DNA from 2 places in the Kitasatospora sp. NPDC008050 genome. Region 1 is predicted to be linked to the other one. Evidence: riboswitches for the same ligand, from Rfam matches in the RefSeq annotation. Region 1 holds a riboswitch; the other holds the start of a gene.
What was found. Region 1 has a riboswitch for cyclic di-AMP ahead of ACFZB9_RS30215 (M23 family metallopeptidase). Riboswitches for the same ligand answer to the same signal wherever they lie in the genome.
Positions count from the first base shown of each region.

Region 2: it holds a riboswitch for cyclic di-AMP, as region 1 does, so the genes downstream of both, ACFZB9_RS01595 (NlpC/P60 family protein) here and ACFZB9_RS30215 (M23 family metallopeptidase) in region 1, are expected to answer to the same signal.

Region 1 covers NZ_JBIBIJ010000019.1:167,438-174,475, forward strand. The annotation lists gene ACFZB9_RS30200 (TetR-like C-terminal domain-containing protein) at 202-789, opposite strand; gene ACFZB9_RS30205 (alpha/beta fold hydrolase) at 789-1,661, opposite strand; gene ACFZB9_RS30210 (YiaA/YiaB family inner membrane protein) at 1,785-2,075, opposite strand; cyclic di-AMP (ydaO/yuaA leader) riboswitch at 2,272-2,445, shown strand; gene ACFZB9_RS30215 (M23 family metallopeptidase) at 2,457-3,491, shown strand; gene ACFZB9_RS30220 (hypothetical protein) at 3,570-4,481, opposite strand; gene ACFZB9_RS30225 (sensor domain-containing protein) at 4,609-5,340, shown strand; gene ACFZB9_RS30230 (hypothetical protein) at 5,418-6,125, shown strand; gene ACFZB9_RS30235 (tyrosine-protein phosphatase) at 6,110-6,811, shown strand; gene ACFZB9_RS30240 (TNT domain-containing protein) at 6,808-7,038, shown strand, end outside.
Region 2 covers NZ_JBIBIJ010000001.1:382,149-389,186, forward strand. The annotation lists gene ACFZB9_RS01595 (NlpC/P60 family protein) at 227-1,375, opposite strand; cyclic di-AMP (ydaO/yuaA leader) riboswitch at 1,379-1,529, opposite strand; gene ACFZB9_RS01600 (NlpC/P60 family protein) at 1,817-2,851, opposite strand; gene ACFZB9_RS01605 (NYN domain-containing protein) at 3,033-4,547, opposite strand; gene ACFZB9_RS01610 (hypothetical protein) at 4,691-4,936, opposite strand; gene ACFZB9_RS01615 (rhomboid family intramembrane serine protease) at 5,135-5,959, shown strand; gene ACFZB9_RS01620 (Lrp/AsnC ligand binding domain-containing protein) at 5,956-6,237, shown strand; gene ACFZB9_RS01625 (aminotransferase class V-fold PLP-dependent enzyme) at 6,247-7,038, opposite strand, start outside.

The DNA of each region.
Region 1 (7,038 bases):
TACGCCTCGGCTAGCTGCTACCCGGGTGGGCCTCAGTCTGACCTTCGTTCGGCGACGAATCGGTCTCGGTTCCTGTCCGAATGCGTACCGGCTGGGACTTTAGTCCCTTTTCCCTAGTGCTATCCGATCAGCCCATGGTCTGACCAGACGTTTGGCGACAGGGTTGACCAGAGTTTGACCAGCCGCTTGCCCGGGGTCTGCTCAGCTCCCCGTCCCGAGGCCGTCCGGCCAGGCCCGCAGTCCGCTGGTCAGCATCCCGATCAGCCGCTGCTGGGTCACCTCCAGGTCCTCACGCAGTTGGAAAGCGCCGCCGATGGTCAGCGAGGCGAAGCCGTGCGCGAGGGCGCGCACGGTGCGGGTCGCGTGCACCGCCTCCGAGTCCGCGATCCCGTAGTCCTCCAGCACCCGGAAGATCGCGCCGACCAGTGCGGTGGCCGCGTCGATCAGCTCCCCGTCGGCGCTGGACGGGCTCTGTGGCAGGGCGGCGTAGCGGTGCGGGTGCTCGATCGCGTACCCGTGGTACGCGCGCAGCAGGGCGTCGACCGCCGCGTCCCCGCGCAGCCCTTCGGTCGCCTGCTGGAGCCGGGCCGCCAGGTCGGTGGTGACCCTGATCGCGACCAGCCGGCGCAGCCCGCCCAGGCCGCCGGGCACGTGCTTGTAGAGCGAGGGCGCGGCGACCTTGGCCCGCAGCGCGACACCGGCCAGGGTCAGGGCGTCGGGGCCCTCGTCGTCGATCAGGCCGAGCGCGTGGTCGACGACGAGGTCGGGGGTCAGTCCGGCGCGGGGCATCAGGCAACCTCGGTGAAGAAGGGGAGCAGGGCGGCGGCGGTGGCCTCGGGGTGGTCCGTCATCGAGTAGTGCCCGGCGCCGTCGATCATCACCTTACGGGCCTTGAGCGCGGCCGCCTGGCGGTCCGCGACCAGCTCCGGGTCGGTGAAGTCGGGGTCCTTGGCGCCCATCACCACCAGCGCCGGGCAGCGCACGCCCTCGGTCCAGCCGACCGGCGCCGAGTTGCCCCGGGCGTAGCCGCGGGTGGCCTGCTTGCGGCCGGGCGTGCGCGCCGCCCGGACCTGGCGGGCGATGTACTCGGCGTGGTCGGCGGGCTTGGTGGTCGGGAACGCGATCCTGTTCAGGTAGAAGCCCCAGAACCTCGGGAAGGCGATCACCGCGCTGCCCATCACCTGGACCATCGCCCGCTTCAGCGCGCCGGCCTCGGGCTGCTCGACGAAGGCGTTCAGCAGGACGATGCCGGCCACCTTCTCGGGGGCGGTGGTGGCGGCCTTGAGCACGGTGGCGCCGGTGTAGGAGTGGCCGACCAGGACGGCCCGCCCGATGCCCAGGTGGTCGAGGAGCGCGATGACGTCCCCGGCGATCGCGGCGGGGGAGTAGTCGTCCCAGGCCAGGGAGGACTCGCCGAGGCCGCGCAGGTCCATGGTGATCACGCGGCGGCCGGCGGCGAGCAGCAGCGGGCGCAGGTAGCGGAAGCTGGCGCGCGGCTCCAGCATGCCGGGCAGCAGCACCACGGGGGTGACGTCCTCGCCGGGGGTACCGGCGCCGGATGCGTCGGCGCCGGACGTGTCGGCGCCGGACGTGTCGTCGAACGCGATGGTGCCGCCGGGGAGCTGGAGGTACTGGGTCTGCGGGGTGGTGGTGGCGTTCACGGCGGCCTCCTGGCCTGACGAACGGTGGGTGCCGGCGGCCTGCCGACACCCACAAAGCTATGGCTAATAGCCGTAGCCGTCAACCCCGCGCGAGACCTCTCTCCGTCAGCCCCCCGCGGCCCCCTACAGCCCTTCGGCCCGGAACGGATCATGCTCGGCGAGCAGCTTCTCCAGCCGGGCCTGGTCGACCCGGGTGACAATCTCGCCGGCCTCCTGCCGGTCCCGGATCACCTTGGCGAGCGTGAAGGCGGAAGTCAGTGCGTAGAGCAGGCCGACCGCGAGGAATGCCCGCATCCAGGAACTGACGGGCAGGTAGGCGATGCCCACGGCGAGGCCGCCGGTGGAGAGCGCGAAGGAGAGGATCGCCTGCAGGTAATAGGCGGACGTGGTCCGCGGTTGAACCGTGGAAGTCATGCCTGAAGGATGGCCAACTTCCGTGCCGCGCACCTGAGTACGACTACTCAGATCGGGCCCGGGCGGCGCTGTGCATGACGGGAACATGACGTCATGGGAATGTGCCCGTTCGATCGGAGCGGCTTGGAATCGCGCGCTCCTGGGATTAACGTTTGATAACGCAGCGCGGTCGGCAACGCCGTACCCGAAACGGCACCGTGCGCCGTCGCCTAATCCACGGACCAGCCTTCGGGTTGGGCCGGGAGCCGGGGAACCACGTTCCTTGGGGTGAATCGGATCGTCTTGGGCCGGATCGGTCCAGGTCGGACCGTAGGAGACCTTCCTGCTCCGAACCCGTCAGCTAACCCGGTAGGCGCGAGGGAAGGAAAGGAGCGCGCCCCCGTGGCGTTGTCGCACTCCCCGGAGAGCCACACCGAATCGGGCACCACCGGCCTGCTCGACCACCCCGGCGCGCCGGCGGACCCCGCCCGGCCGAAGGTGCCCCGGCAGGCCCGCGCCGGCGCTCCCTCCGCGAGCCTGCGGCTGGGCGGCGCCCCGACCATGGTCACCGCGATGGCCGCCGCGCTCGGCGCCACCGGTCTGTCGGCCACCGCCGCGGCCGCCGCCACCCCGGCCCCCGCGCCCGCCCCCGCGCTCACCGTCCCCGACCACGGGGCCCAGGCGCAGTCCGACGGCGCCGCGGACCCCGGCCTCGCGCTCGCCGCCCGGATCCAGCAGCAGGCCGACCAGCGCACCGCCGCCGAGGAGGCCGCCCGGCTGGAAGCCGCCAACGAGGCCGCCGCCAAGCGCGCGGCCCAGGCCGAGGCGGCCGCCCGGGCCGAGGCCGAGCACCTGGCCGGACAGCAGCGGGCCGGACAGCAGCGGGCCGAGCAGGAGCGGGCCGAACAGCAGCAGGCCGCCCGGGCCCAGGCCGCGGCAGCCGCCCAGGCCGAGCAGGAGCACGCGGCCGCGCAGGCCGCAGCCGAGCAGGCCAAGGCCGCGGCCGAGCCGATCGCCGCCCGCCTGCCGCTCGCCAAGTACACGGTGGCCGCGTCCGGTTCGCCGTGGGCCGCGCTGCAGACCGGCCTGGACTTCGTCGCCGCCGTCGGCACCCCGGTCGGCGCGGTCAGCGGCGGCACCGTCAGCTCGGCCGGCTGGTCCGGCGCCTACGGCTACCGGGTCGTCCAGACCCTGCCGGACGGCACCGAGCTCTGGTACTGCCATCTGGCCTCGATCGCCGTGACCGCCGGCCAGGTCGCCCCCGGCACGGTGCTCGGCACGGTCGGCGCGACCGGCGCCGCCCCGAGCCTTCGCCCGGGCGCTGCTCCCATCGGCCCGCACCTGCGCCTGGAGGTCCGCCCGGGCGGCGGCGCCCCGGTCGACCCGGCCGCCTGGCTGGCCGCCCACGGCGCCACCGTCCGAGCCGTCACCGTCTGAGCCGTCGCTGTCCGAGCCGTCACTGTCTGGGCCGTCACTGTCCGACTGGGCCAGGCGCAGTGCCCGGCCGGGTGGGCGCTACGCCTGCGCCTCGTCGTCCGTCCACAGTCCGAGGTCGGGCAGGTCCACCAGCCCGCGCCGCACGATGTAGCCGTCCACCTCCGCCGCGCCCGGCTCCGGCGCCAGGTCCTGGTACTCCGTCAGCAGCAGCTCCGGCAGTGCGGGCACGGTCCACTCGCCGAGCAGTCGCAGCGCCTCGGCCTGCACGGCCACCTCGAAGGCCGGGAAGTCGCCGGAGAGTTCGGCCGGCATCGGCAGGCCCAGCGCGTTGAGCCCGGCCAGGTTGCGGTAGCTGCGCTGCATCAGGCGGTTCTCCACCAGCAGCCGCGCCCCGTCGGTGGCCATCCCGATCGACAGCAGCACGCCCTCGGTCCAGCCCTCCTCGCCCTCGGGCTGCTCCAGCCCCGTGAGCGCCGCGAAGGCGGCGATCCGCTCCGGCTCCGCCAGCGTGCGGAACCCGTCCAGCCAGGCCCGCACCGCCGCCGGGTCGGCGGTGTCGACGCCGGCCTCGCGCAGCAGCAGGGTGTAGAGCCGGGGCCAGGTCAGCAGGTGCGGCTGGCGCAGCAGCCCGGCCAGCAGCTCGCCCTGCCACTCGGCCTCCTCGTGCAGCCGCTGCTGCCGCTTGGCGTTGAGCCGCTTCGCCGCGCGCTGGTGGTCGATCAGCAGCCGCACGGCGTCGCCGTAGGCGTGCTGCGGCTGCTCCGGCAGCGGCTGGACGTACAGGTGCAGCCGTTCGTACAGCAGTTCCTGGAGCAGCGGGGAGGTCAGCTCGGGGAAGCCGTCGTGCAGCTGGGCGTCGCCCAGTTCGAGCAGCGTCAGCACCGCCGCCACCGCCGCCTCGGGTGCCGGCGAGAGCCCCTGCTCCTCGGCCCATCGCAGCAGCTCAGCGGTGTGCGGTCGGGGTGCGAGCCGCAGGTCGTCCTGGTCCATGCGTTGATCTTCGCACTCGTCGGGCTGCCGGGGCCCGTCGTCAGCGCGAGGGTGGGGTTAACCCCACCGCGGGTTCGCCGGTCAGCCGCCTACCGGCCGGGGTGCGCGAGGCGGCACAGTAGTCGGCATGACAACGACCGCCACCCCGTTCGCCGCCTTCGACGCCGCACCCGGCCCGGAGGACGCCGCCGCGCGGGGGCGGGACGAGGGGTTCGAGGTGCCGTACTTCTGGCGCGGCCCGTTCGCCCGGGAGACCTACCGCGAGCTCGGCTACATCCTCACCTCGCTCTTCACCGCGATCATCGGCTTCGCCTGGACCGTCCCGCTCTTCGCCGCCGGCGTGGGCACCGTGATGACCTTCCTGGGCCTGCCGGTCCTCGCGCTGCTGCTGGCCGGCGCCCGCGGCCTGGGCACCCTGGAGCGCGTCCGGGTGGCCGGGCAGCTGGGCCTGCGGCTGCGGGCGCCGCGTGCGGTGCGTCCGGCGTCCGGCGGGCTCTGGAGCCGGATCACCGGGCAGCTGCGCGACCCGGCGGGCTGGAAGGCGGTGGTGTACCACGTGGTGATGTTCCCCTGGCACGTCTTCTGCTTCGTGCTGTCCGTCAACCTGTGGGTGATCGGCCTCGCGATGGCGCTGCTGCCGGCCTACAACTGGGTCTTCCCGACCTACACCGACTGGCCCGGCCTGCGGCTGTTCAACTACACGGCGCACGGTGTGCAGCACGACTACTACCTCGCGCACCTCTGGCAGGTGGCCGGCGTCTCGCTGGTGGGCATCCTGCTGATCTTCCTCACCGCCCGGCTGACCCACCTGCTGACCAACGTCTCGCGCGGCGCCGCCTGGCTGCTGCTGCGCGGCTGACGGGCTGACGGGCCGCTGCTCGCGCCCACCGCTCACCCCCGGGTGCGCGGTGGGCGCGGGCGTGTTCAGGTGAGGTCATGCTGGTCACCTCCCGGCCGCTGGACGAGTACTGCGGCTTCTTCGGCCTGACCCGTGCCGCCCTGCGCGCGCTGCCGGGGCCGGTGCTGGACTGCCCCGGCGGCGCGGCCGGCCTGGTCGCCGAGGCCCGGGCGCTCGGCTGCCGGGTGCTGGCCGTCGACCCCGCCTATGCCGCGCCGGGTGCCGAGCTGCTGGCCGGCGCCGAGGCCGCCCGGTGGACGATGGCCCGCGCGATGCCCGCCGCCCCCGCCCGCTACCTCAGCCCGCGCCACCTGCCGTACCAGAAGTACCTGCGCAGCTGGGACCGGGCCCGCCGGCTCTTCGCCGCCGACCGGGCCGCCCACCCGGGCGACTACGTGGCCGCCGCGCTGCCGGCGCTGCCCTTCGCCGACGGCAGCTTCGCCCTCACGCTCAGCTCCTATCTGCTCTTCGCCTACCCCGAACGCTTCTCCGCGGCAGAGCAGTTGGCCGCGCTGCTGGAGCTGGTGCGGGTCACCGCGCCGGGCGCCGAGGTGCTGGTCCACCCGCTGCACGACGCGCGCAGTCGCCGCAGCCCGAGGCTGCCCCTGCTGCGCGAGGCGCTCGGCCGGCAGGGGGTGCACAGCGAGCTGCGCACCGTGCGGGCCCCGGGGGACGGGCGGCGCCGCTACGTGCTCGCGCTGACCCGGCATCACCGCTACCGTGCGGTGCCATGGATGAACACCTGAGCGGTTCCCGGCTGCTGGCGATACCCGGCCTGCGCAACCTGCGTGACCTCGGCGGGCTCGGTGCGGTCCGTCCCGGGCTGCTCTACCGCTCGGGCTGGCTCGTCGACCTGCCCGAGGAGGGTGCCCGGGTGCTGGCCAAGCTCGGCCTGCGCACCGTGCTGGACCTGCGCGACGCGGACGAGCTGGTCGCACAGCCGGATCGAACGCATGATCTGAACGTCGATCTGGCCAACTTCCCGGTCCTGCCGCAGGACGGCTCCTACCACCCCGGGCTGCCGCCCGAGGAGACATACGCGCTGATCATGGACACCGCGGGCCCGGTGTTCGTCGCCGCGCTGCGCCGGCTGCTGGAACCGCGGGCGCTGCCCGCCCTGGTGCACTGCGCGATCGGCCGGGACCGCACCGGCCTGCTGGTCGCCCTGCTGCTCGAACTGCTGGGCGTGCCGCCGGAGCAGATCCTCGCCGACTACCTGCTCTCCAACGAGGGCCTGGGCGTGCTGGACGGGCCGGTCCCGTACGTGGACCCGCAGGGCGTGACCCGCTACACCAAGCCGGTGATGGGCGAGTTGCTCACCGGTGCGCTGGACCGGATCCGCGAGCGGCACGGCAGCGTCGAGGGGTACCTGCTGGCCCATGGCTTGAAAGAGGCCGAACTCCACGGCCTGCGCGCTACCTTGCGCGAATGACGATCACCATACCCAGCTCCGGCCGCCTGCTCATCGCGCTGGCGGCCGGAGCCGCACTCCTCACCGCCGCCCCGGCCGCCCACGCCGACACCGTCCCCGCCGACACCGCCCACGCCGACCAGTGCTCGGCCGCCTTCGCGAACGGCGACGCCCGGTTCGGCCCCGAGCAGTTGCCCGCCTCGGGGCCGCTCGGGTGGCAGCTGTTCGGCTACCAGCGCACCGGCGGC
Region 2 (7,038 bases), on a different contig from region 1:
GCCGAGGGAGCCCCTGGAGCCTCCGGTGAGGCCCGCAGGAGCTGAGGTCCGAGCGCAGACGTTAGCGAGTCGGGACAGAGGAGTCCAAACCCCTGCCGATACGAATATTTGATCCCCAATCGGACATCAGAACGGCTGCCGAACGCCGAAGGCCCGGCCTCCAGGAGGAGACCGGGCCTTCGGGGACGACGGTGCGTCAGGGGCGGATGATCGCCGCGATCATGCGTCAGGGGCGGATGATCGCCGCGATCGGCATCACCGTGGCCGACTCGTAGCGGACCACGGCGCCGGTGTGCGGGGCGTGGATCATCTGGCCGCCGCCGACGTACATGCCCACGTGGTGCATGTCGCTGTAGAAGACGAGCAGGTCGCCGGGCTGGGCGTTGGCGATGTCGGTGCCCTCGTTGGTGCCGGCCGAGGCCTGCTCCTGCGAGGTGCGCGGCAGCGAGACGCCGGCCTGCGCGTAGGCCCACTGCATCAGACCCGAGCAGTCGAAGGAGCTCGGCCCGGCGGCACCGTAGACGTACGGCGAGCCCAGCTTGCCGACGGCGGCGGCGATCGCGGCCTGCGCGGCCGAGCTGCCGGCACTCGGGGTGCTGGGGGCGGCCGTGGAGCCGGTGCTCCCCAGGTCGGTGCGGGAGGAGCCGCGCGAGGCGGACTGCGCGTCGGCCTGGGCCTTGGCGGCAGCGGCGGCCTTGGCCTGCGCGGCGGCCTGGTCGGCCGCCGCCTTGGCGTCTGCGGCAGCCTTGGCCTCGGCCGCGGCCATCGCCTGGCGCTGCTGCTCGGTCAGCGTGTTGAGCAGGTTCTGGGCCTGCTGCAACTTGGCCTGGACGTCGTCCTTGGCGCTCTTCAGCTGCTGCGTGGTGGTGTCCAGCTCGGAGAGCTTGCTCTGCGCCTCGGCCTTGTCCTGGTCGAGCTTGCGCTGCTGCTCCTGAAGCTGCTTCAGCGTCTCGGTCTCGGTGCTGCTCATCTGGTTGAGCGAGCTGGCCTGGCTCAGGAAGCCGTCCGGCTTGCTGGAGAGCATCAGCTGCACGGTCGGCGAGATGCCGTTGTTGGCGTACTGGTCGGCGGCCACCGAGGCCAGCCCGGACTGCAGGTTGGTCACCTGGTCCTGCTGCCGCGCCACCTGATCCTGCAGGTCACTGACCTGCTTCTGCAGGGTCTGCTGCTTGGCCTGCGCGCCGTCGTACTGCTGGGAGGCCTGCTCCGCCTGGTTGTTCAGGGCGTCGACCTGGGACTTGACCTGGTCGAGCGAGGGCGCCGGGTCGGCATGCGCCGCCCCCTGCGCGGAGAGCGCCACGGCGGTCGCGGCAGCCGCGGTCAGAATCGACGCACGGGTACGGCCGACGGGCTTGGGACGACGATGGGACGCCACGAATCCTTCTTCCTCCGACCGCCTACCGGGTGAGCTGACGGGTTCGGGCTGGAAGAGATGCCCTACGACGCCTCACCGGCCTGACGGCCGACCTGGCGCCGATTCACCCCGAGGAACGTGGTTCCCCGGCTCCGGTCCGCAGCTCCCCGGTGAGGGGGTCCCCGTCGGGCAGTCAACTGCCCGTGCTGCTTTCCAGACTCGGCGGTAACCTCCGCTGCCACCCCGGTCGGGTGATCACCATCGCGGCGGTCTGATGAGCGACCCTAGTAACAACTCTGTGATCCGTTCAAATCCTTGTCAGAAAAACTGCCCAACTTTGACTCTGGGTGCTAAGGAGATCACCCGCGCGTGATCATGCCGGATACAAACAAGTGGCCCCCGTCACACCACACGGGTGACGGGGGCTCAGAGGCAGTCGGCGCGCGCCGGGGCGACGGCGGGTCAGACCCGGCGGATGATGTACGACTCACCCATCGAGTTGGGGTCGGCGATCCGCACCACGTCACCGGTGTGCGGCGCGTGCACCATCTTGCCGCTGCCGATGTACATGCCCACGTGGTGCCGGTCGCCACCGAAGATGATCAGGTCGCCCGGCTGCGCCTGGGACAGGCTCGGCACCGCGGTGCCCACCGTGGCCTGCTCCTGCGAGGTGCGCGGCAGCGAGACGCCGGCCTGCGCGTAGGCCCACTGCATCAGCCCCGAGCAGTCGAAGGTGCTGGAGCCGGTGGCACCCCAGACGTAGGAGTCGCCGAGCCGGCTGAGCGCCGCCTGCACCGCCTGGCCGGCGTAGCCGGCGGCCGGCGGGAGGTCGAGCGAGCCGAGGTCGGTGCGGGCGCTGCCGCGCGAGGCGCGGTCGGCGGCGGCCAGCGAGGCCCGGTCCGCGGCGCTCAGCGAGTTGAGCAGCTTCTGCGCGGCGGCCAGCTTGCTCTGCACATCCGCCTTGGCCTGGTTCAACTGCTGGGTGGCGCCGTCCAGCTGGGCCAGCGTGTCGGAGGCTTCCTTCTTCTCCTGGTCCAGCTTGCGCTGCTCGCCCTGGAGCGACTTGAGCGCGTCCGTCTCGGTGCTGGTCGCCACCTGCATGCTGGACGCCTGGTCCAGGTAGTTCTGCGGGTTGGAGTTGAGCATCAGCTGCACGGTGGGGTCGATCCCGCCGGTGCGGTACTGCTCGCCCGCCACCGTCGCGAGCCCGGACTGCAGTTGGGTCAGCTGGTCCTGCGTGCGGGCCACCTCGTCCTGCAGCTGGGAGGCCTGCTGGCGCAGCTGGTCGCCGCGCTCCTTGGCGCCGTCGTACTTCTCGGCGGCGGCCTCCTGCTGGTTGTTCAGGTCGTCGATCTGCGCCTTGACGTCCTGGATGGACGGCTTGGGGTCTGCCCAGGCCCCGGTCTGCGAGGAGAGCGCGACCGCGGTCGCCGCAGCGGCGGTGAGCACGGTGATCCGCGCGCGGCTCGACTGCTTGGGACGGCGATGGGACGCCAAGGGACCGCTCCTTCTTCTGCCGGCCTCACCCGATCGGATGAGTGACCGGAAAAATAGGTTTGACGCCAGACCCTAGTGAACATCACTTCCCTGCGCCACTCCCCTGCTGTCACGAACTGCCCTCGCCCGCAAGGCCCTCACGCAACATTCACATGATCGGCCTTGACCGACTGACGGCTGATCAGCCGCGGGAGAGACGGTTCAGCAGCAGTACCGAGGCCACCGGGCGCGCACCGGCCTTGCGCACGCCGTCCGCCACCTCGCGGTCCGTCGAGACCACCACCACCGGCCGCCCCTGCGGCTCGGCCCGCACCAACTGGCGGATCAGCTCGTCCGCCGTCTGCCCGGTCCTGCTGAACCGCACCCGGACACCGCGCGGCGGCGCCATGATCACCGGCACGTCCAGGTCCTGCCCGTCGAAGACACAGGTCACCTCGGCCTGGGTGCGCTGGGCGAGCATCGCCAGGCCGCCCAGCAGGCGCAGCCGCTGCTTCTCCAGCGGCAGCGTCGGGTAGCCGGTCTTGGTCACGTTGTAGCCGTCCACCACCAGGTGGACCTGCGGGATGGCCAGCAGCTGGTCCAGCAGCGCCGGATCGTCCTCGGCCAGCCCGCGCCGGGCCACGTCGTGCGGCGAGGCCGAACTCGGCACCACCGCGTCCACCAGGTCCGCCGGGTGCAGCGTGGTGATCGGCAGCGCCAGCTCGCGCTGCAGGCCCTGCGCCGACTGCAGCACCGTGTCGAGCAGCAGCCGCAGCCGCATGTCCTCCACGCTGCGCCCCTCACGGGCCGAGCGGCGGCCGGTCTCCAGCGCGCTCTCCAACTCGGCGACCCGGTGGCGCAGACGCCGGTTCTCGCTCTCGGCCGCCCCGCGCTCGGTACCGGCCGCGGCCGCGGCGGCGGCCAGCTCGGCCTGCAGCTTGCGGGTCTCGGCCTGCGCTCGACGGGTGTCGCTCTCCAGCGTGCGCACCTTCTTGCGCAGCGACTCCACCTCCTTGCGGATGCCCTCGGAGTCCGCGCGCTGACGCTCCAGATCGGCCCGGGCCGCCGCGCGGGTGGCGGCCAGCTCCTCCTGGAGCTTCTCCACCAGCCGGGCCGCCTCCGCCACCGCGTCCTGTGCGCCGGCCCGCTCGGCCTGCTCGCCGGCCTCGGCGACCAGCCTGGTCCAGCCACTGGTGCGCAGCAGGTAGGCCGCGGCCGCCACGTCCAGCGGCTCGGCGGCGCCCGGCACCTGGCCGGTCTCCAGTGCCTTGACCAGGTCGGGCTGCCCCAGCCGCAGCCGGTCCGCTATCCGCAGCCGGAAGACCGGCTCGGCCTCCAGTGCGGCGGCCAGCGCGGTGCCGGCGTACTTGGCCCGCCGGGCGGGGGTGAACTTCGCGTACGGGCGCAGGGTGGGCGGCAGGTCGGTGGGCGGCAGTCCGCCGAGCGCGTCCGCGGCCAGCCCGATCACCCGCCGACGCACACCCTCGGGCAGCGGGCGGTCCAGCTGCTCGGCCGGCCCCGTCTCCACCCCGGGCTCCACCTCCACCCCGGGCGCTGCCTGCGCCCCGGGCTCCGCCGAGGCCACGGCCTCCGGGGCCGGCTCCGGCCGGGCGGCACCGGTTGCCGGCTCGGTGCCGAGGTCGGCCGTCGGCTCCGCCGGTTCGCCGCCAGCGGGCACGGGCCCCTGCGACTCGGCGGCCTGGCTGGCTGCGTCCATCGCGTCCTCGGCTCCGATCCTGTCTGTGCGGCTGCCCCGGCCCTGTGCCGGCACACCCTGACTCACCGCCCGGTGACTCACCGCTCGATGCAATTGTCGCGTGCGCGGCGGTGATTTTTCAGCAGCCCCTGGTGGGGACCGGCTCAGCCCGCGCTCTCGGCGCCCGGGCGGGCCACCAGCTCGACCTGGTCGACCGCGTTGCACCAGCGGCAGCGGATCGACTCCAGGCTCTCGCTGAGCACCTCGCGCTCCTCCACGGTCGCCTCGCCGGCCAGGTCCAGGTGCAGGTACTCGACCACCCTGGAGGACCGGGTCACGTCGAACCGGGTCAGGTTGCCGCAGAGCGTGCAGCGCCAGCGAGTCTCGGCGGTGGGCGCGGGGACGGGCATGAGCTGGGTCCTCTCGGCTGCGGCCTGGTCGGGCCGATGCCCGACCGGGCCTCAAGCCTAGGGCCTGGCCCTGCGGCCGCGGGCACCGGATACCCCTTCCGACCAGCACCGCCGACCCTCGAACGCCCGCACGGGCGGTCACCCGCTCGCCGTACAGCGCGGGTGTCGCCGAGCGCCCGGCGCGGAATGCATCGCCGCATGCCGTTCCCCCGGCCCGCCTGGGCCCAGCACCCCGCCGGCAGTCCGGTCCCGGTCGTCACCTGTCTGCTCATCGCGCTGAACTGCCTGGTCTTCCTGGCCGGCCCCAGCGGCGTCAACCCGCGGTACGGCACCGGCGCGGCCGCCCGGACCTGCGCGGCGCAGCACTACCAGCAGCGCTGGGGCGCGATCCCCGCCGAGCTGCTGAGCAACCGTCCGCTGACCCAGGACCGGCTGGCCACGCTGACCGCGCCGGTGAGCGGCTGCCCGCTGCTGGCCACCCCGCACAAGATCCCGGCGCTCTCCGCGCTCAGCTCGCTCTTCGTCCACGGCGGGTGGCTGCACCTGCTGGGCAACATGCTCTTCCTCTACGTCTTCGGCGCCGATGTCGAGGAGCGGCTGGGCCGAACGCGCTTCCTCCTCTTCTATCTGGCGATCGGCGCACTGGCCGCCTACGGCTACGCGGCCGCCTGCGGGCACGGCACCGAGTCGCTGCGCCCGCTGGTCGGCGCCTCGGGGGCGATCGCCGGGGTGCTCGGCGGCTACCTGCGGCTGTACCCGCGCGCCCGGGTGACCGCCCTGGTCCCGCTGCTCTTCTTCCTGCCGCTGCGCTTCCCGGCCTGGCTGGTGCTCGGCCTCTGGTTCGCCGTCCAGTGGTGGTCGGTGCACCAGGCCGGGCCCGGGGTCGCCTACCTGGCCCATGTGATCGGCTTCAGCGCCGGGTTCCTGGCCTTGTGGGTGGCCGGCAGGCGCGCCGGATACCCTGACCACACGCTCCCCCAGCCTTCCTCCGGGGGGACCCCCAGCCCAGGAGCCCTGCCGTGATCACCGCCATCGTGCTCATCAAGACCAGCGTCGACCGGATCCCCGAGATCGCCGAGGCGATCGCCGCGATCGACGGGGTCAGCGAGGTCTACTCGGTGACCGGCGGCTACGACCTGGTGGCCATGGTGCGGGTGCGCCGGCACGACGATCTGGCCGAGGTGATCCCCGGACGCCTCAACAAGGTGCCCGGGGTCGCGCACACCGAGACCCAGATCGCCTTCCGCACCTACTCGCAGCACGACCTGGAGGCCGCCTTCGCGCTCGGCCTGGACGGCTGACCGCACCGCTCAGCGCCGGGTGTCGGCGACGCAGCGCCCGCCCTCGTTGCGGTAGTTCCAGCGGGCGCCGTCGCTGACCAGCTCGCGCACGGCGGCCAGGAAGCGGTCGATGTGCTCCTCGGGCGTCCCGGCGCCGAAGCTGACCCGGATCGCGTTCAGGCTGCGCTCACCGGGCAGCGAGGGCTCGGGCGCCCCGCACTCGGAGACCGAACCAGGTCCGCCTGCCCCGCCCCCCAGCAGCGTGCGCACCAGCGGGTGCGCACAGAACAGTCCGTCGCGCACCCCGATGCCGTACTCGGCCGACAGCGCCGCCGAGAAGTGCGAGCTGTTCCAGCCCTGCACGACGAAGGAGAGCACGCCGACCCGCGCCGCCTGCGGGCCGAACAGGCTGAGCACCCTGACCTCGGGGATCTCCGCCAGGCCGGCCGTCAGCCGGCCGATCAGGTACTGCTCGCGGGCCTGCAGCGCCTCGAAGCCGGCCTCGGACAGCGCCCGGCAGGCCGCGGCGATGGCGTAGGCGCCGATCACGTTGGGAGAGCCGGCCTCGTGCCGGGCCGGACCCTGGTGCCACTCGACCGCCACCGAGCCGTCCACCTCACGGGCCACCGTACGGCTCGCGCCGCCGCCCGCCAGGTAGGGCTCGGCCGCGTCCAGCCAGTCGCTGCGCCCGGCCAGCACCCCCGCACCGAACGGGGCGTAGAGCTTGTGGCCGGAGAAGGCGACCCAGTCGACGTCCAGCTCGCGCACCGACACCCGGTGGTGCGGGGCCAGCTGTGCGGCGTCCAGCACCACCCGGGCGCC